Linked DNA regions of Chroogloeocystis siderophila 5.2 s.c.1. The protein of the gene in region 1 binds, or shares a complex with, the protein of each later gene. Links are inferred from orthologs where the notes say so. Each region holds a gene or a part of one and is shown on either strand. Other genes may lie near its edges. The genes, in order: tsaE and tsaD.

Region 1 (9,674 bases):
AGTCAATTTGATCGCGATGAAAGGCAGTTTCCAAAGGCGGTTCATCACTTAACAAATCACTAGGAGGAAATTTAATATCTGCGATATCATCATCTGCCAACAAAGACTCTGGGGTAGCAGATTGAGACATAAATGCAACCCTCAAAACACGGTTCTATCTTACCAAAAAGGAAGCAGAAGGGCAGAGAGAGTAGATGAGAAATAATACATAATGTTCTCTAGTCACTAGTCATTAATCACTCACCCCTTGCTACTTACTACTTGAGTATAACGTACGTATTTTTATCATCATTTGGCTAGGTCAACTTGTCTCAACGATTGGCAGCAGTATGAAGGGCTTTGCGATTGAAATTTGGGTGTGGCAGCAAACACAACAAGCAACAACATTAACGCTGTGCAGCTTCCTTGGCAGATAAAATATTTGAACCAACGATGCAATCGCCACACTTGGTCGCACGTTACTTAGGAACAATCTTCAGTACAAGTGCAGGTTCTGGAATAGCGTTTCTATATGTACTGTGTGCGGTATGGGATGTATGTTCTTGGTCGGTTGTGTTGGTTATGCTGTACCAATTCTGCGCGAAAGTGCCGTGCGGAGGTGTCCTCCGTTGAGACAACTGGCGTTAATAGGTAATAAGTAATCAATAAAAATACCTACTCACTCTGCTCACCGATATTTGACAACTGTAAAGCCAACATAGTATGAACCCTGGGATGGAATACTCTGTTTTAACCCTGAGCCTAGACCTCTGATCCTTGCTCATTATACCACGCCGTTAACGCGACAGCAAGCGCATCTGCGGCGTCATCAGGGCGCGGAATATAATCTAAATCTAATTCTTGCGCGACAGCTTGTTGGACTTCATACTTCTTGGCATTACCCCAACCGGTGAGTGCTTGTTTAATTTGGGCTGGTGTAAACTCGACAAACGGGATATCGTGCTGTGCCAACACTAGCATAATCACACCACGCGCCTGAGCTACAGTAATTGTATTTCCCATCTTGTAGAAAAAGAGCTTTTCAATCGCAACTAAATCAGGTTGCGACTGTTCGAGCAAGATATTTAAGTCTTCGTAAATCGTACACAGCCGCTTTCCCATCTCGACGCCGGCTGAAGTTTGAATCACACCAAAATCAAGTAACGTTAATTCTGGTTTAGTAATGACTTCTGCATTGGCAGCATGAGAAGAAAGCGCCCCAGAAGAACTTCTATCTCGCTGTGTTGCACTAATTGTACCGAATCCCAAAATAGCTAGACCAGGATCTATTCCCAAAATTCGCTTTTCCATATCATTTTCCTGATCGCCAGGTTGTCACTAACACCTAGTACCCAACTTGTGTAAAAGTAGATGCAACTTTAATCACAAAGTCCTAGTCAAATACGGTGAATTCCATCGATATTACATGAAAATACATAAAATTATGCGTTCTCCCATCGCCATTAAAGCTATAAATGCATCGGAGACTTCTCTCAATGGGGGGCGGCGAAGTCGGCGATCGCGCCACCCCCACATGGGAGTATCCTCACTTAGTCAAGCTACTTGACAAAGTTAGCTCACCTACTAAATTCACAAGGGTTTGGTATACATCTTGGTATCTCCCTGCTGAAGAGTTGCATATGCCATTTGTTCGTTTTAAAAAATCTTTACGAAACATCAAGCAGGAATCGCTCCATCGCGCCCCCCATCGAGTTGGTCAGTGGTTCAAGTGGTTAGCGCCTGGGTTATTTGTCAAACGCTGGTTACTGTTAAGTGCTGGTGGAGTAGTGTTAGTTGGCTTAGGTTTAGCAATTTGGGTTAAACTGACGCCTATTTTTTATGCATTGCAATTAATACAGGACATTGTCGGTACGATCGCAAACGTTGTTCCTAATTATGTTAGCGGTCCTTTGGTACTGCTACTTGGCGCATTATTAATCTTCTGGGGACAAACTCGCACAGTAGGTTCGATTACCGAGGTGTTACGACCAGAAGGCGGTGAGGAAGAACTCATCGACGTACTATTAACACATCGTCGCTTGCATCGCGGACCTAAAATTGTCGCAATTGGTGGCGGGACAGGTTTATCAACCTTACTGCGCGGACTCAAGGCGTATAGCGCAAATATTACTGCAATCGTCACTGTAGCGGATGATGGCGGGTCTTCAGGACGGCTGCGGCGTGAAATTGGTGTTCTCCCCCCAGGCGATATTCGTAACTGTTTAGCCGCCCTCGCTTCTGAGGAAAAACTGTTAACCGAACTCTTTCAATATCGATTTCAAGCTGGTGATGGTTTAGTTGGTCATAGTTTTGGCAATTTATTCCTCACCGCGATGAGTGAAATTACTGGTGATTTAGAACGAGCGATCGCCGCAAGTTCCCAAGTTCTTGCAATTCGCGGACAAGTTTTTCCCGCAACGCTGAGTGATGTCCGTTTATGGGCAGAATTAGCCGATGGTCGTCGCATTGAAGGTGAATCTAATATTACTAAAGCAGGCGGCTGTATCCTTAAAATCGGCTGTACTCCCGCCGAACCCCCAGCCTTACCCAAAGCACTGCAAGCGATTAACGAAGCTGACTACATTATCATCGGTCCTGGAAGTCTTTATACAAGCGTCATTCCTAATTTATTAGTCCCAGAAATTGCGGCGGCGATCGCTGCCCGCTGTAAAGGAGGCAAAACACCGCCGATTCCTTGTATCTACGTTTGTAATGTCATGACGCAACCAGGCGAAACACAAGGTTACACTGTCTCGGATCATATTCGCGCGATCGATGCTGCGTGCGGACAAAAATTATTTAGTGCTGTCCTTGTTCATCGACGCACTCCCTCAGAAAAAAGCCTGAGGCGCTATGCACAAGAAAATTCTCATCCTGTATTTCTAGATCGTGATGTTGTCGCCCGCTTAGGACGGCGGATCGTTTTAGCCAACGTGATGGATGAAGACGAAGAAACAGGACTAGTGCGGCATAACCCTCAAGCATTAGCTCAGGTATTATTACGCTGGTATGGTCGCGCTCATGTGTAAAGTTTAACTAGCTCGCACAAGTTTTTCTATACCATCTTCTGTAGAATTCCCTTCAAGCATTTCTTGGAAAAACTGATTAAGTGATTTTTCTCGACTCACAAACTGAGACATAATTCTATCACTTTGAAAATGTTCTGTAGGCCGAAATGTGAGAAGATAAAGCATTTCGCTTGTATTCTGATTTAAAATTATTAAATGGTCTACTTAACAGGTAGTCTAATAGTTTACTAATAAAATGTATTTTATAGCAGAGGTCACGGTTGAAAATGAGTTAGGGTAATGGTTATTCATACCTTCGATGTCCTAGCTACCCCAACGAGACTGCTATATAATCTAAGGTATGCACTGAAGCATCAAACTTGTAATATAGTAGGAGTCAGAGGTCAGAGTTAAACTTCCCTAGGGAAGTCAATATGAGCTTCTATAATATCCTAACTCTGTTGACTATGGCCATACCACAAACATAGATGAATGAGTGGTAGCGATCGCCTACAAGTTTGCGTTGCTACTACTTGTACCGCTTGAACTAAATCAACCAGCGATGTTGACGCAGTATTTGTTTTCTTGACGTGTAAACGATGAGGTGATCGCTTTTCTATTTCTAATCTTTCTAGTTGAGATGTTAAAGCGCTAATTTGACCTTCTAAAGTGTTTTTCTCTAATCTAAATTGTTCAATTCGAGATTTTAGCTTTTCCTGCTCCATGAGTTGAGTGTTTTGTTGCATAATAGCAGCAACTCTACACTCTAAATCTTTTTTGTCTCGTTTGAGAGATATAAGTTTTTGTTCAGCCTGGTGTAATTCTTCTCGTCTTTGAACAAATTGTCCTTCAACTTTAGCTAATTCTGATTGCGCTTTTCGTAGTTCATTAACTCTTACTATAAGAACTTGTAGTTCGGCTTTTCATCTTTCTAACTCTGCTTTATATTATTGGTTACTGCTGAGTAGTTTCTTACTAGAAATAGTAGCGCCAACAGCCCCTGTGGTACTTCCCAATAATGCACCACTCGTTCCTCCTACTGAAGCTGCTACACCTAAGCCAACAGCAAGTGAACCTACCATTAATCAATCTTGGTTTGGCATACCCCCACAAGTCCTTATGCTAAATTGGTTACACCATTTCTACATAAAGCTTGTTGAGTCAGCCTCGTCAAATTTACGGAATGTATTATTTTTACTAATATTTACCAGTGAGTAATTATTCGGTTGTTTAAATAATAAAATAACTTAAATCTTTAACTTGCATATTCTAAGCAACAATTAAACATAAATAATCGAAGTTTGTAATGTCTAACAAAGTACACATTAAATTATGACTATTAATACTTTTAATTGCATACTTATAGATACAAATGCTACGATGTATTTAGGTGTATTATTAGGACGATTTTTAAGTGCTGGAAGTGTTATTTTGTTACACGGCGATCTAGGCACTGGCAAAACAACTTTAGTTCAAGGAATTGGTAAAGGATTAGGAATCACTGAACCAATTGTTAGCCCTACTTTTACTTTAATTAACGAGTATACGGAAGGACGTTTGCCGCTTTATCATCTAGATTTATATCGTCTAGAACCAAAAGACGTTGCTGCATTGCACCTAGAAACTTACTGGGAAGGTATCGACGCAGATTTGGGGATAATGGCAATCGAATGGGCAGAACGATTGCCCTACTTACCACCAACTTATCTTAGTATTTGCCTAAACCACACTTCAAATGGTCGCCAAGTAGAGTTGTCTGCGGTTGATATTTCGCTTGATTTTTTAGCAAGATTTCAAACTAACTAAACTCTAGGCTAACCCGCTTCTATCCATCAAACTGTAGCGCTTCACCTCTAACATTTGTATCTAATTTACCCTTGTTGTAGACAATCTGACCGCCGACAATTGTCGTTACAGGCCATCCAGTAAGTTGCCAACCTTCAAAAGGACTCCAACCGCACTTAGTTTGTAACTCCTCACGCAAAACAGGGCGGTACGTGTTGAGATCGACTAAGACAAGATCTGCGTCATAACCAACCGCGATCGCGCCTTTATTCGGAATCCGATATGCTTTAGCAACGGCGGTAGACATCCAGTGCGCGACTTGCGCTACAGTACAGCGCCCCTGCATCGCTTGTGTCAGCATCAATGCTAATGATGTTTCTACCCCTGGCATTCCTGAAGGTGTATTCGGATACTCTTGCGCTTTTTCTTCTAAAGTATGCGGTGCGTGATCGGTGGCGATAAAGTCAATAACACCATCAAGTAAAGCTTGCCATAACACTTCATTATCCTGCGGCGATCGCAATGGTGGATTCATCTGTGCTAAAGTGCCAATCTTGGCATAAGCATCAGTATTCAATAGTAAATGCTGTGGTGTCACTTCCGCCGTAACCCAGCTTGGTTTATCGTGACGCAACAATTCGGCTTCGTCTCCGGTTGACATATGCAGAATATGTAAGCGTCGCTGATATTTCTTAGAAAGTTTTAACGCGAGTTTTGTTGCATTTAATGCTGCTGCTACATCCTGAATTTGCGAGTGAATCGCCGGATCTTTAATGCCCGCAAACTCTTGTCTTCTTTGAGTGATGCGGGCTTGATCTTCCGCATGAACAGCAATTAAGCGATCACCTTGCGAAAAAATTTGCTCTAAGGCAGCTTCTTTATCAACGAGTAATTGACCGTGCATTGAACCCATGAAAATTTTAATTCCTGGGGTAGGATTGACGGCGAGTAAATCAGGGGTATTATCTCCGGTAGCTCCGATGAAAAAACCGTAGTTAACTAAACACTTTTGCCTGGCACGTTCGAGTTTATCGTCCAAAGCTTGCTGATTTGTCGTTAGCGGGCGAGTATTCGGCATTTCTAAAAAAGACGTGACACCACCTCTAGCACACGCACAGCTAGCAGTAAACAAATCTTCTTTGTGTTCTAAGCCTGGTTCGCGAAAATGAACTTGAGGATCGATAACACCAGGCAACAAAGTTAAACCGGATGCGTCTATTTCTAGATAGTCTGCGCTATTTGCTGGTGGCGCAATTTCAGGCGCGACTTGCGCAATTTGGCGATCGCGAACCAGCACATCTCCAATTAAAAAGTCACCATTTGGTAAAAGAATTTGGGCATGGCGGATGAATAGATTTGTAGATGACATGACAATTAATTAAGTACTGGGGTTGAGTGTAACAAGTGACAACACTTTGAAAATAGCAGGACTTATAAACAGTGGCAGAATAAATGCACGTTATTCTACCGGAAAAGCAAGGGGTGAGTTAAAACTGTAGAGCGATCGCGTCTTTATATCCACGTTCTCAAACTTCAATGAAACTTTTCAGGATACCAGTGTTACATTAATGTAAGCTTTTTCTAGTTAGAATTAATAAATCAAAGTATTTTCGCTCGTTAAATTAGTTATTAGCACCTTTCGGTTGTTTTAAACAAAGCTCTATGTCTCGTGTGCCAGATCAAGTATCGAAAAAAAATTCGCGACAAGATAGTGAAGGTTCTTGGATCGGTGAATTAGGTAGAACGATCGCCTTAAGTATTGTATTAGCTTTAGGAATTCGGACTTTTGTTGCCGAAGCGCGTTGGATACCTTCCGAGTCTATGCTGCCAACGCTGCAAAAGTATGACAAGTTGATTGTCGATAAGTTGAGTTATCGTTTCACAAGCCCACAACGGGGAGATATCGTGGTTTTTTCTCCTACCAAAGGAATTATTCAAGAAAACCCCAATCTCAAAGATGCTTTTATCAAAAGAATTATTGGACTACCTGGCGATAAGGTAGAAGTTAGAGGCGGACGAGTTTACATCGACGATCAGCCGTTGCGCGAAAACTACATCGAAGCGCCTCCGCAGTACCTATATGGACCTGTGATTGTGCCAGAAAACTCGTATTTAGTCTTAGGCGATAACCGCAACAACAGCTATGATAGCCATTTTTGGGGCTTTGTGCCGCGAGAAAATATTATCGGACGTGCAGTAGTCCGCTTTTGGCCTCCGCATCGAGTCGGGGAAATAAATTAAAGAACAGCCTTCTCAATTCTTGTACCAAGTTTGCACGACACGTCCTTGCAGCGTTTGTCCTAACCACGGCGTATTACTTGACAAAGATTTCAAAGTATGTACTTGCAATTGCCATACTTGGTGTGGATCGAAAAGAACCATTTCTGCCGATGTATCAGGAGAAATCGCACTAGGGTTTTGTTGTAAACATTGAGATGGGCAGGTACTAAGGCTGCGCCATAATTCGACTGCGGACAATTCACCCGTTTCTACAAGATTTTGCCACAGTAAGGGTAAAGCTAACTCTAAACCGATCGCACCCGCAGGAGCTTCGGCAAAGGCAACAGTTTTTTCTTCGTAGGTGTAAGGAGTGTGATCGACGGCGATTGCATCGATAATACCCGAACGAACTCCTTGACGTAGTGCCTGAACATCGCTGGTATTTCCGAGTGGTGGTTCTAATCGCAGCGAGGGATTGTAACTTTTCACCGCTTGCGTATCAAGAAGCAAGTGCATCCAAGTCGTACTCGCCGTAATAGGTAAGCCTTGAGCTTTTGCCGCTTGAATCAATTCGACACCCCGCGCCGTTGAAATCCGCATAATATGTACGGGAGTCCCAATCGCGGCGACAACTTCTAAAATTGCAGCCAACGCCGCCGTTTCTGCGATCGCCGGATTTCCTGATAATCCAAAACGAATTGATTGCGTACCTTCGCGCATCACGCCATTTCCCGCCAACTGCGCGTCACACGCCCACAACGCCACCGGCTTATTGATTGGTTTGATGTATTCTAGCAAGCGCCGTAGTAGTGCTAAATTTTCAATCGCGCGACCATCGGCAAAACCCACAACATTTGATTCAGCCACTAATTCTGCCAATTCGGTCATTTGCTGTCCTTTAACACCAACCGTCAGCGCCGCCCAAAACTTAACTTTAACCGTGGCGGCTGCGAGTTCCTGCTGTAGCCGCGATACTACCGATAGATTATCAAGCGCGGGCATCGTATCCGGCAAAACGTGCAATCGAGTAAACCCGCCAGCAGTTGCAGCATCAATAAGCGATCGCCAAGTTTCGCGTTCTTCAAACCCAGGTTCGCCAGAATGGCTGTACAAATCGACCAATCCAGGACCTAACACAAGTCCGCGACAATTACGCACCTGCGTATTAGTTGAATAGTCGGCGATCGTTTCCTGCAATGCCTGAATCAGACCATCAACAACCAAAACATCAGCTACCCGATCAGTACTCGATACAGGATCAATCACCCGAACTTGTTGTAGCAATTCACTCTTCATGAATTTTGATTGGGACAGACTCACCTGACACCAATTAATTTAATAATGACCTATTGTTACCCAGTACCCTACAACGCCCCTGCGGCAGTTTTATCAAGAACACCTCCCCCAAGATGAGTTGTGATATTCATTGCTTGCAATACAGGTAAACCTGCTGCACTTTGCGGATAATCAATAACGCTGACAGCCCCATTTCCTTGGCGAAAGTTCCAGAAATGCGCAGGTGACAAACCCAAAACATGACACAGTAAAACTTTATTCGTGGCATCGTGCGCCACAACCAACCCAGTCGTTTGACTTGCTGCGGAATCAAGAATACTTTGCCAAGCCGCAACACTGCGTTCCCAGACTTGCTGTAAATTCTCACCTTGTGGCATTTGTACCTCTGCTGGTACTGTTCGCCATTGATGTAGTTTCCCTGGAAAACTTTGCTCGATCTCTGATTCTAATTTACCTTCCCAAAGTCCGTGATTAATCTCTTGCAGGTCAGCGTGTAATTGCAGTTGAATTTCAGGGTGATGCTGCAAAATAATCTCTGCGGTTTCCTTGGGACGCAACATTGGGCTACTCACAGCGAAATCCAGCCGCACGTTTTTCAGAAATTCCGCTGCTTTTTGTGCCTGTTGCCGACCATTATCGTTGAGCGGAACATCGATTTGCCCCTGAAACCGCGTTTGGCGATTCCATTCGGTTTCACCATGACGTACAAGCAAAAGGCGCTGTCCTTGATGATTTGGTCGCAGTGAAGGTAGAATTTCGCCCAAATGTGCTGTTTGATTGAGTGATTCTAGCTGTACTGCTCCCCACTTGCTGTCTTTTTGGTGCGAAGGAGTCGCCGGATCGAAATTCAGGACTGTGACATTACAGTTCGATTGCTGAATCGAGTGGTAGCGTTGCGGCGAAATTCCCAAAGCCGTACTAATCAAAGCGCGATTGATACCGTTATGCCCCACGATCAGAATTGTTTCGCCTGCATGACGCGGTAAAGTTTCTTCCCAAAACTGTCTTGCTTGTTGAAACAAACTGAGAATGGGGAAGTGTTCGCGGTTTTCTCCCACCACCATCACCAGTTGATCCGGATGTTCGTGCCAAAGTCGGTAAGCATCAGGAAATTTCTCGCGCACCTCAGAGGAAAGCATTCCTTCCCACAACGACAAGTCAACTTCCATTAAGATACTAGAAGCTTGCGGCTTGAGGGGTGTTGCTAAGCAATTACAGATGATTTCTGCTGTATGTTTTGCTCGCTGTAGAGGGCTAGTATAAACCGCAGCAAAATTTAAGTGACTCAGCGCACCACCAACTTTACGGGCATCGTTTTGCCCCTTTTCAGTTAAAGTTGACACATCACTACGACCCTGAATGCGCTTTTCGGTGTTGTAGCTGCTT
Region 2 (9,760 bases), on another replicon or contig:
ATGTTGCCGTAGCTACCGTGATTTTGCAACAGTGTGGCAACAACTTCGGCTTGCCCTGCCATCATTTCAATCAACCAAATACCACCAGGTCTTAGGTACACTGCTGATGTAGATATGAGATGACGAATACAGTCTAAACCGTCGACACCGCCATCGAGTGCTAACCACGGTTCGTGCAGTGCGACTTCGGGTTGTAGCTGTGGGACAAGTTCGCTCGGAATGTAGGGTGGATTGGAAACAATACCGCTGAGTTGACCTTTGAGAAACTCTAAAGGCTCCCACCACGAGCCTTGATAAAACTGAATTCGGTGAGTATAACCAATGGCTTGGGCATTTTGGCGCGCGACGGCTAAGGCTGCTGCGCAGCAATCAACTGCGTGAATTGTTGCCTGTGGCATTGCTTGAGCAAGTCCGATAGCGATCGCGCCACTACCTGTTCCTAAGTCTGCCCAGTGTCCTAATTCATGGTGTTTATCGCTTTTTTGGGCTGCACTTACAGCTAAATCAATTAAACACTCTGTTTCGGAACGGGGAATGAGTACAGATGGAGAAACCGCTAGCTTAAACTGTCGCCAGGGTGTCGCTCCTGCAATGTATTGCACTGGTAGGCGATCGTGAATACGTCGTTGCCATAGGCGATCTAAATCGCTCAGCGGTAGTTGCAGTTGAATTTCCGGCAAGTTTTTGAACGAGCCTAAACGCAGTGAAAGGCGGTCTAATCCGGCGACTTCTTGCAGTAACCAGTCTACTTCAGTAACAGGAATACGAGCAGAAAGCGCTGCTCGTTGAGCAGCACTACGCCATTGCCAAAGTGCTAAACCAGATGTTAGCAACTGATCGTTCATGTATTAGCGGGCTGGGCGCTGCGGCGCGGCTTGTTGTGGTGCTGGGCGCTGTGGTTGTGCTTGTTGACCGGCAGATTGTTGGAGCGATCGCACGTACTGAATCGACTCTTGCGGCGGAACCAGCACAATTTGTTGTACGCCTTCGTCGTTGCGAGTTCTCAGAATTTCTAACATTCCTTCTAAATTGAGAACTTGGATATCAACGGTAGAAGCTAACTCAGGTTGCTGCTTCTTGAAGCGATCGAGCATTCCTTGTAATTCTTCTTTGTTGAAGTAGAAAGGAATGACTTCAACTTCTGCTTGCTGATTATTGGCTTGTGGACGGTTTATCTTCATCGTCAGGTAGCCTTTTTCTTTTCCGGCTCGTGCGACAAACAGCGGAGTTCCTACGCAGTCTTCTAATCTTCTTTTATTTTGTTCGCACGCTTTACGCAGTTCTGAGTTGCTACCACTTTGCCGTAGTAAAGTTAAGGCAGCATCAAATTGCTGTTTAGCTGGTATGTAAGCTATATCTAAAGAATTTGGTTGATTTGCGTTGGCTTGTTCAAGCTTGTAGACCTCTCCTAACGGTACAGGGACAACGCGTACTGTATTACCTAGCTGTGGATTTGTTTTCTTCAGGTTGTTGACAAATGCTTGCGCATCTTTTTGGCTAATAAAAACGCCTGCGACGGGACTTTGATTTTGTTGATTTTGGTTTTGTGCGTTCTGCGGCGGAGTCGCGACTAGGGGAGCACCCTTACTATCAGTGATCGTAAATACGGGGACAGACCCTAATTTCTGCAAAATTTGCTCTTGTGGCAAAGCCAGCGCCCGCAGATTACCTGCGAGGGCAGAACTCATAACGGCGCTTCCTAATATTCCTAAAGTTGCGCCCCAACGAAAAATTGATTTCATAACTGCTCCTGGCATCAATAGCCCACTAGAGTATGACAAAGTATCTGATTTGTAAACGCGCTGTCGTGATTTTTGTTATGTTAGCGCTTTGGCGATCGCTTTGTTGGTTGTGTGAGTCATTAACTGATAACATCCAAGCCAGACGTTACAAATAGGTAGATCGTTCCGCACTACATTTGCTTTTGGTTTTAGTTGACAATTGAGTCATTTGCTGAGCAATGACGATTATGACTGCTTGGAGCAATAGCGTTGTGAAAGTCAACAAGGCAGATATATCCCTATTTGCCCTTTGCCTTTCTAGCTAAGTTATTTTACTTCCTAACTATCGGGATGACAGGATTTGAACCTGCGACATCCTGCTCCCAAAGCAGGCGCGCTACCAAGCTGCGCTACATCCCGTTGCTTTAATTCGTATCGTCGCTAGTATAGCATAGCAAAGTTTGGCACAGAAGAGAAAACCTTATGTTAATTTCGTCTAGACTAATTTGGATACCAAAACATTCCTTTAATACCTTCGGGGTCAGACATAAATCCTAAGCCTCGGTAAAAATCTACGACATGGGGGTCGGCAAATAATGTGATATTGCTGATGTCTTCACTTCTGAGTTTTTTAATCATGTACTTCATCAATGCCTTACCCAAACCTTTACCTTGAAACGAGGGATGCACAACAACATCCCAAATTGTGGCATTAAAGGCATGGTCTGAAGTCGCCCGCGCAAAACCGATAAGTCTTCGTTGAGTACCGCGAACTTCCCACATTGACGCCACCAAGAAACTATGCTGTATGGCTTTTTTTACCTTGCGCAGCGGACGACGCGACCAACCGACCGCATCACATAGTTCTTCTAGTTCGTATAAGTCAATTTCACGTTCGCTACTAAAAACAATGCGATCGCCTTCGCCAGATTTTTCTAGGCGATCGCTACTTGGAGAGGAGCCGTTTGCCATTTCAATTGCGTACTCCTCATTTACAGTCGTTTTGGTGCCAGAGGCTATCTCAGAACCGCTAAACCAGCTTTTCCAAAAACCCATGCCAATGTGGTTCGGGTAGATAATTATGATTACAAGTGCATAAACTAGTCTGTCACTTTACAGTTTATTGTGTTAACTCACCTATCTGGTACTCTCAAATTTATTCATTCAGCAATAATGCTGGTGAATACAAGTGTGCCTAAGTCAGTTAAGCAGAATCAATGTATCGTGTCACCAACTAGCTATTCCCAAATGTAGCATTTTTCACTAAAAAGCTGAATTTAGTTTGAGACAGGTTGGATCTTAGGCGTCAGGTGTCAGAAGTTGGGGATCAAACAATCTTAATTTCTCATTTCTGTTCGTTGAAACAAATTTTTCTACAGCGTGCATTCAACGCGTTCGAATCTGATTCCAAGTCACAATCTTTAACCTTGAACCCTAGTTCTGAGAAAAGTGCGTCCCCGCCCTCTGATCTTTGAACTCTTGAGAAATTAGGGAAGCTATATCAAAGCTACAACTCTTTTTTATCGAAAACTCAAGTTTAGTGGGGAGCGTTCAGGATAGGATATAAGCATGGCAACCATTGAAATTCTAGGAGTCCCCCACGCCTACGAGCTAACGACTCCCACAGCAGATACTCATGCTTTAGTATTTATTCACGGTTGGCTATTAAGCCGTGGATACTGGCAGCCTATCATCGAACAGTTATCCCCAGACTTTCAGTGTCTAGCATACGATCTGCGCGGTTTTGGTCAGTCGCAACTGAATCAAGTTAACCGTGAGTTGCCACACTCAGAAAATGTTTCGAGTTTGGTTCCGGCTTCGGTGGGTGCTGCGGCGGTTCACCATTCCTCATCGCGCTACACTGCTGCTGCTTATGCACAAGATTTAATAATTCTCTTAGAGAAACTCAATATTACAAGCGCTTGGTTAATTGGTCATTCGTTGGGTGGTAGTATTGCGTTGTGGGCAGCTGACCAAATGCCAGACCGGATTAAGGGAGTTATTTGTATTAATGCGGGTGGCGGTATTTATCTTAAAGAAGCTTTTGAGCAGTTTCGCAGTTGGGGTTCAAAACTAATCAAATATCGTCCGCGTTGGTTGTGTTATTTACCACTGCTCGATTTACTATTTACTCGTGCTAATGTGGCGCAAGCGATCGCACCTACATGGGGTCGTCAGCGGTTGATTGATTTTGTTGTCGCACATCCTGACGCCGCTTTGGGAACGCTTTTAGATTCAACGACCGAAGCAGAAATTAATCTTTTACCAAAAGTTGTATCCCAACTTCAGCAACCCGTGTATTTTATTACAGGCGACAAAGATCAAATTATGGAGCCGAAGTACGTCCGGCATTTGGCAAGCTTTCATCCGCTATTTGAAGCGTGTGGCAATAATGTCATGGAAATTCCTGAGTGCGGACATTTAGCAATGGTCGAACACCCGCAAACTGTTGCTAATCAAATTCGCCTGCTTCTAGCGCAGCATAACCACAGCAGCAGAGGAGCCGGTGCGGCGCGCAAGTTTCCTCCGTTGTAGCAACTGGCGTGAGCAGAGGAAGAAATGGGACAAATACTATGTCCAACCATTGTGTTGGTATAACTGCATGACTGCAGTCAACGTTAATCGGGATTGGACGCCTAAATTCAGGGGGGAAGTGTGACCGCGATCCAGGTGTTCCGCCGCAGCACAACCAATCATAGCGGCATTGTCGGTACAAAATTTGAGTGGGGGAAATAAGACACGCAAGTTGTGCGCACTCGCAGCAGTCGTCAAATGATGTCTCAAGCCGCTATTTGCAGCAACACCACCACCAACAGCTATTGTGTTGAGATTGTAATCTCGCGCACAGGCGATCGCCCGTTTGGTGAGCGATCGCGCAACACTCGCTTGAAAACTTGCGGCAACATCTTCTACGGGGAGTTGTCTTTCTTTTTCGAGTTGCTGTACTAGCCGCAGAACTGCGGTTTTTAAACCACTAAAGCTCGAATCATACGGATGATACCCGCCACTTGGTTGCGAAACGTTGCCTTCGGGTAACGAAAAGGCTTGTGCGTTGCCTAATTGCGCTAGTTTATCAATTACTGGACCGCCAGGATAACCGAGTTTGAGTAATCGCGCTACTTTATCAAAAGCTTCTCCCGCCGCATCATCGCGGGTTTCGCCTAACGTTTCGTACACACCACAATCTTTGACATAAATTAAACTCGTATGCCCGCCAGAAACGAGCAAACTCAAAAAAGGCGGCTCTAAACTCGGCTCGCTCAGATAATTTGCATAAATGTGTCCTTCAAGGTGATGCACGCCGATAAACGGTTTTTGCTGCACGATCGCTAGCGTTTTTGCGGCGGTAACTCCTACTAATAAGGCTCCAACAAGTCCTGGGGCGCACGTTGCGGCAATTCCATCGATTTCTTGCCACGTGAGATTTGCCTGCGTCAAAGCAAGCTCAATTCCATGATTAATAATCTCTAAATGTTGGCGCGAAGCTGCTTCTGGAACAACTCCACCGTATTGGCTGTGAATCGCAATTTGTGAGTTCACAATACTACTACAAACTTGACGATTTTTAACAATGGCGACAGCAGTTTCGTCGCAGCTAGTTTCTAGCGCTAAAACAGTTGACATAATTTTGAAACAGGCGTCTTAAGTGCGAATTCTAACAATGACAAGCAGAATTTATCCGACTATATTAAGTAGCTTAAACTTTATCCACTGCAAACTTTACTAGGTTCACACGCAAGAGTATGATTGCTTCCATATGAGCGCTTGCCTAGCTTGTCCAGGCTGCTTATCGTACAACAAAATTTAGGTTTTGTAATAAAGGGAAACAATTCCATGCGACGATTGTTTGCTCTAGTCCTTGTCATCAGTTTGTGGTTTAATTTTGTACCGCAGGCATTAGCCGTTGGTGCAGGGCTTGTGCCTTGTAGTGAATCTCCAGAATTTATCCAAAGGGCAGCTTCTGCCCGCAATACTACTGCCGATCCTAATTCAGGGCAAAAGCGGTTTGAGCGTTATGCTCAAGAATTATGCGGTCCTGAGGGTTTACCCCACTTAATTGTAGATGGTCGTCTCAATCATGCAGGTGACTTTCTAATTCCTAGCATTCTCTTTCTCTATATTGCTGGTTGGATTGGCTGGGTAGGACGTGCCTATCTTCAAGAAGTCAAAAAGCGCGACAATACTGAATTGCGAGAAGTCATTATCGACGTGCCTACCGCACTGCCACTCATGCTATCAGGCTTCACTTGGCCCCTCGCAGCTGTGAAAGAACTACTTTCGGGAGAATTAGTTGCTAAGGATGACGAAATCCCAGTTTCTCCACGCTAGTTTGATTTGAATTAATTTTTTGGAGACTGATTTATGCAACAAAAGAAAGGCGAACAACAAAATTATCTACTACGCTATCTTTCTTTAGGTCCAGTACTACTTTTTGCCTTGCTGAGTTTTACTGCGGTTCTGTTGATTGTCTTTAATTATCTGTATCCCGATCTTCTTTTCCATCCGCTGCCATAAATTACAGCGGCTAAGATCATAGTGTTTGTCTCTGCAAAAAATTGTGATGTTTGTGAGGCAAACACTGCTTTTGAAACCTTGAAACTCCATCTATTACTCGTAGATTCTGAGTTTCTTTTTAAAGAATTTACTTTTTAATTGCTAAGGCGCTATATCTCCATATTTAAAATGGTATAGCGCTAGCGCGTTTTGAGTGAGCAATTGTACTTTTTTGAACTCGTAATTACTTAATTAATTTTTCTAAATTTAAGACCAAAGTATGAAAACTAAGGTCATTTATTCCCATAAAATAATGCCACTACCTTATTGAGATTTGACATAAATATGGCACAAGCAATAGATGCATCTAAAAATCGTCCCAGCGATCCGCGAAATCAGGAAGTCGTTTATCCTTCCAAACGAGATCCTCAAATTGGTAATCTGGAAACACCAATTAATAACTCTTCTTTAGTCAAGTGGTTTATCAATAACCTACCAGCGTATCGTCCAGGGATTACTCCGTTACGACGCGGGCTAGAAGTAGGGATGGCGCATGGCTATTGGCTGCTAGGTCCTTTTGCTAAGTTAGGTCCATTACGCGATACTGATGTAGCAAACATTGCTGGATTACTGGCAACTTTGGGCATGGTTGTGATCTCAACTCTAGCAGTATCGCTATACGCTGCAACTGATCCACCGAAACCAGTTGCGACTGTAACTGTGCCAAATCCTCCTGACACTTTTGACACCAGCGAAGGTTGGAATACTTTTGCTAGTGGCTTCTTAATTGGTGGCGTTGGTGGTGCCATTGTTGCCTACTTCATCCTGGCTAATATCGAATTAATTCAAAATATATTCAAGTAATACTGCACGACTCCATAAAGGCGCAAAGGAAAAATTACGCAGTCTTTGTGCCTTTTTATTTTTTATATTTGTGTTAACAGTTATTCAATTGCACCACTAGCTGCATAGTGCGCCCTATTTCTGCTGCTTTGGATTGTCTAACAACTGACGTAACTTTGCGATCGCGTATTCCTAATCCAATCGCAATCAGCGGCCAAAGATCGCGTTCCTATTGTTGTGACAACGATGCGACTCATAGGCGATCATTTAGAAGCATTACCACAAAAACTAAATACTGTAGACGTGATCGCATCCAAAGCTGTCTCAAAATCATCATTGACAATTTGAATATCGAATTCATCCGCAGCACTAATTTCATCTTTAGCGCGTTGCAGACGACGTGCGATCGCATCAGGAGAATCTTGACCGCGACCGCGTAAGCGGTGTTCTAATTCTGCCAAAGAAGGAGGCATAATAAAGATGCGCTTCGCCTCAGGATAAGACTGACAAATTTGGCGCGCGCCTTCGAGTTCAATTTCTAACAAAACGCACTTTCCTTTGGAGATTTGTTCGAGAACTGTATCGCGGGGAGTACCGTAATAGTTACCTGCAAACTCAGCCCATTCCAGCAGTTTGTTTTGTTCGATCATTTGTTGAAACTCACTGCGACTGACAAAATAGTATTGTTTACCGTGAATTTCGCCTGGACGGGGAGCGCGGGTAGTAACAGAAACAGAAAAATATAATTCAGGATGACGCTCAAGCAGCGCTCGTACCAGCGTACCTTTACCAACTCCGCTAGGACCAGTCAAGACAATTAGTTTGCCTTCAGGAAGGCAATTTGGTGGTGTAGCTGAACCCTGAAGCGATAAAACTGGCGTCATCCTAATAAATTAAATACAAACGAGGAAAAGTAACCATAGTAGTCTATTTCCCATCGTACCCCTGATTTCTAGCAATTGAGCAGTCTATTCCGAACTATGATCGCGATTCACCACAAAACGATTCGCCACCGTTTCCGGTTGAATTGCCGAGAGAATTACGTGACTAGAATCGGTAATAATGACAGCCCGAGTGCGACGACCATAGGTGGCGTCAATCAACTGGTTGCGATCTTTAGCATCGCTAATGATACGCTTAATGGGGGCAGACTCTGGACTGACTATGGCAACCACTCGGTTGGCAGATACGATATTGCCAAACCCGATGTTGATTAGCTGAATGTCCATGACATACTAACGCCAAGCGCCGTGTGAGAAGCAATTAGGAACCTAGCTTTCATGGTATCCACAAAAATTTTGACTTACAAGGCAAAATTCACCGAAAAATCAGCTTTTTAGGTTATATGTTCCGAGTTTTTCCACTTTTCTACCTTTAGAAATCGCTCAAAAGATAGAGCAAAAGTTACAAGTTATTGATATTCGTTAATTCATTTTGCAATCTGTTGACTTTACAACACTAACGGCTGCTTCCAGCGACATCTGCGCGAATTGGCTACCGGCGCGGGTGGAACAGGTTTATCAACGCGATCGCTTTTGGATCGTGTTAGGATTACGTACGCTTCAACAGCGCGGCTGGCTAGATATTTCATGGCATCCGCAAGCGGCGCGCATTTGTATCGGCGATCCACCACCGCGCAAACCGGATACGTTTGCTTTTAGCCAACAAATCCTACATCAACTCAGCGGTTTAGCTTTGATCGGCATTGAAGCGATCGCGCCTTGGGAACGCGTTTTAGATTTGCAATTTGCCCGTCGTCCTGGCGAAAACCCCTTATTTCACCTTTATGTAGAAATTATGGGGAAACACAGTAATGTGATTCTCACCGCTGCTAATCAAGAGATTATCACTGCGGCGCAGCAAGTCAGCCCGCAACAATCGAGCATTCGCCCTGTACAAACTGGACAACCTTACGAATTTCCACCGAGTCTGACTAACGACGTTCCCAGCTTGCAAGAATCACAACAACGTTGGCAAGCGAAAGTTAGTTTAGTTCCTGGTGCTTTAAAACGCTGCTTAATTAAAAGCTATCGTGGAACGAGTCCAGCGTTAGTTGAATCAATGGTACGCGCGGCGAATCTCGATCCTGAACAATCGACCGAGACGTTAACACCGTCCGATTGGGAACAGTTATTTCAACGTTGGCAAGAATGGCTAGAAGCATTAGAAAAATCGCACTTTCAACCAGGTTGGACAGCTAAAGGATATACCGTACTCGGTTGGGAGATGATTCAGCCGGTTAAAAATATTCAAGATTTACTCAATCAGTATTACACCGCACTTCTTAATCAGCAGGAATTTCAGCAATTACGCCAGCAGCTAAGTCAGAAATTGAAAAATCTGTTGGAGAAGTTGCAAACAAAAGCGAATAACTTTAGCGATCGCCTGGAACAATCAAATCGCGCCGACGACTACAAACAACAAGCTGACTTATTAATGGCGCATCTCCAAGCTTGGGAACCAGGGATGACAAAGATTACCCTCGCGGATTTTGAGACAGGTGCACCCGTCACAATTGCTTTAGAACCTGAAAAAAATGCGGTGCAAAATGCCCAAAGCCTCTACAAGCGTAGTGGTAAACTAAAACGCGCGCGCGGTGCAGTTGAGCCGTTGCTAGCCGAAGTCAATGCAGAAATTGCATATTTGCAGCAAGTCGAAGCCGCGATCGCCCAAATCGAAAAGTATCACACCGATGCCGATCT

The links.
Region 2: the proteins of tsaE (region 1) and tsaD are in contact, whole or in part, in a crystal structure (PDB 6N9A), measured with the Thermotoga maritima proteins. The link is inferred for Chroogloeocystis siderophila 5.2 s.c.1 from one-to-one orthologs. Residues at the interface, in WP_004082108.1 of Thermotoga maritima: Leu37, Gly38, Lys46, Lys57, Val59, Lys60, Ser61, Thr63, Phe64, Thr65, Leu66, Met67, Val69, Pro71, Tyr82, Arg83, Leu84, Asp86, Asp88, Phe89, Asp93, Ile128, Asp130, Glu131, Arg134; in WP_004082750.1 of Thermotoga maritima: Cys10, Asp11, Arg49, His50, Leu82, Gly84, Gly135, Gly136, Glu154, Thr155, Leu156, Asp157, Asp158, Ser159, Glu162, Asp165, Lys166, Arg169, Leu170, Tyr175, Lys213, Thr214, Leu217, Tyr218, Gln221, Arg222, Asn324.

What each region holds. Positions count from the first base shown.
Region 1 is NZ_MRCC01000001.1:68,271-77,944, reverse strand. Bases 3,242-6,056 are described here. They hold tsaE (tRNA (adenosine(37)-N6)-threonylcarbamoyltransferase complex ATPase subunit type 1 TsaE), read left to right. Parts: upstream 3,242-4,319; coding sequence 4,320-4,793; downstream 4,794-6,056. Other genes in these bases: NIES1031_RS00335 (dihydroorotase), read right to left, coding at 4,813-6,056; NIES1031_RS25880 (hypothetical protein), read right to left, coding at 3,935-4,069; NIES1031_RS00345 (hypothetical protein), read right to left, coding at 3,440-3,733. Also shown: NIES1031_RS23555 (hypothetical protein), read left to right, coding at 406-612; crossover junction endodeoxyribonuclease RuvC, read right to left, coding at 742-1,290; NIES1031_RS00350 (gluconeogenesis factor YvcK family protein), read left to right, coding at 1,620-3,008; more of NIES1031_RS00335, read right to left, coding at 6,057-6,141; lepB (signal peptidase I), read left to right, coding at 6,435-7,013; NIES1031_RS00325 (dihydroorotase), read right to left, coding at 7,026-8,288; NIES1031_RS00320 (histidine phosphatase family protein), read right to left, coding at 8,357-9,674. UniProt on the Escherichia coli protein: Required for the formation of a threonylcarbamoyl group on adenosine at position 37 (t(6)A37) in tRNAs that read codons beginning with adenine.
Region 2 is NZ_MRCC01000005.1:203,567-213,326, reverse strand. The notes cover bases 3,320-6,220. They hold tsaD (tRNA (adenosine(37)-N6)-threonylcarbamoyltransferase complex transferase subunit TsaD), read right to left. Parts: upstream 5,346-6,220; coding sequence 4,293-5,345; downstream 3,320-4,292. Other genes in these bases: NIES1031_RS07490 (photosystem I reaction center subunit IX), read left to right, coding at 6,084-6,220; NIES1031_RS07495 (Photosystem I reaction center subunit III), read left to right, coding at 5,556-6,050; NIES1031_RS07505 (alpha/beta fold hydrolase), read left to right, coding at 3,320-4,256. Also shown: prmC (peptide chain release factor N(5)-glutamine methyltransferase), read right to left, coding at 1-845; NIES1031_RS07520 (Tic22 family protein), read right to left, coding at 849-1,742; NIES1031_RS07510 (GNAT family N-acetyltransferase), read right to left, coding at 2,223-2,693; more of NIES1031_RS07505, read left to right, coding at 3,291-3,319; more of NIES1031_RS07490, read left to right, coding at 6,221-6,236; NIES1031_RS07485 (photosystem I reaction center subunit XI), read left to right, coding at 6,561-7,079; gmk (guanylate kinase), read right to left, coding at 7,322-7,942; extracellular matrix/biofilm regulator RemA, read right to left, coding at 8,027-8,287; NIES1031_RS07470 (Rqc2 family fibronectin-binding protein), read left to right, coding at 8,493-9,760.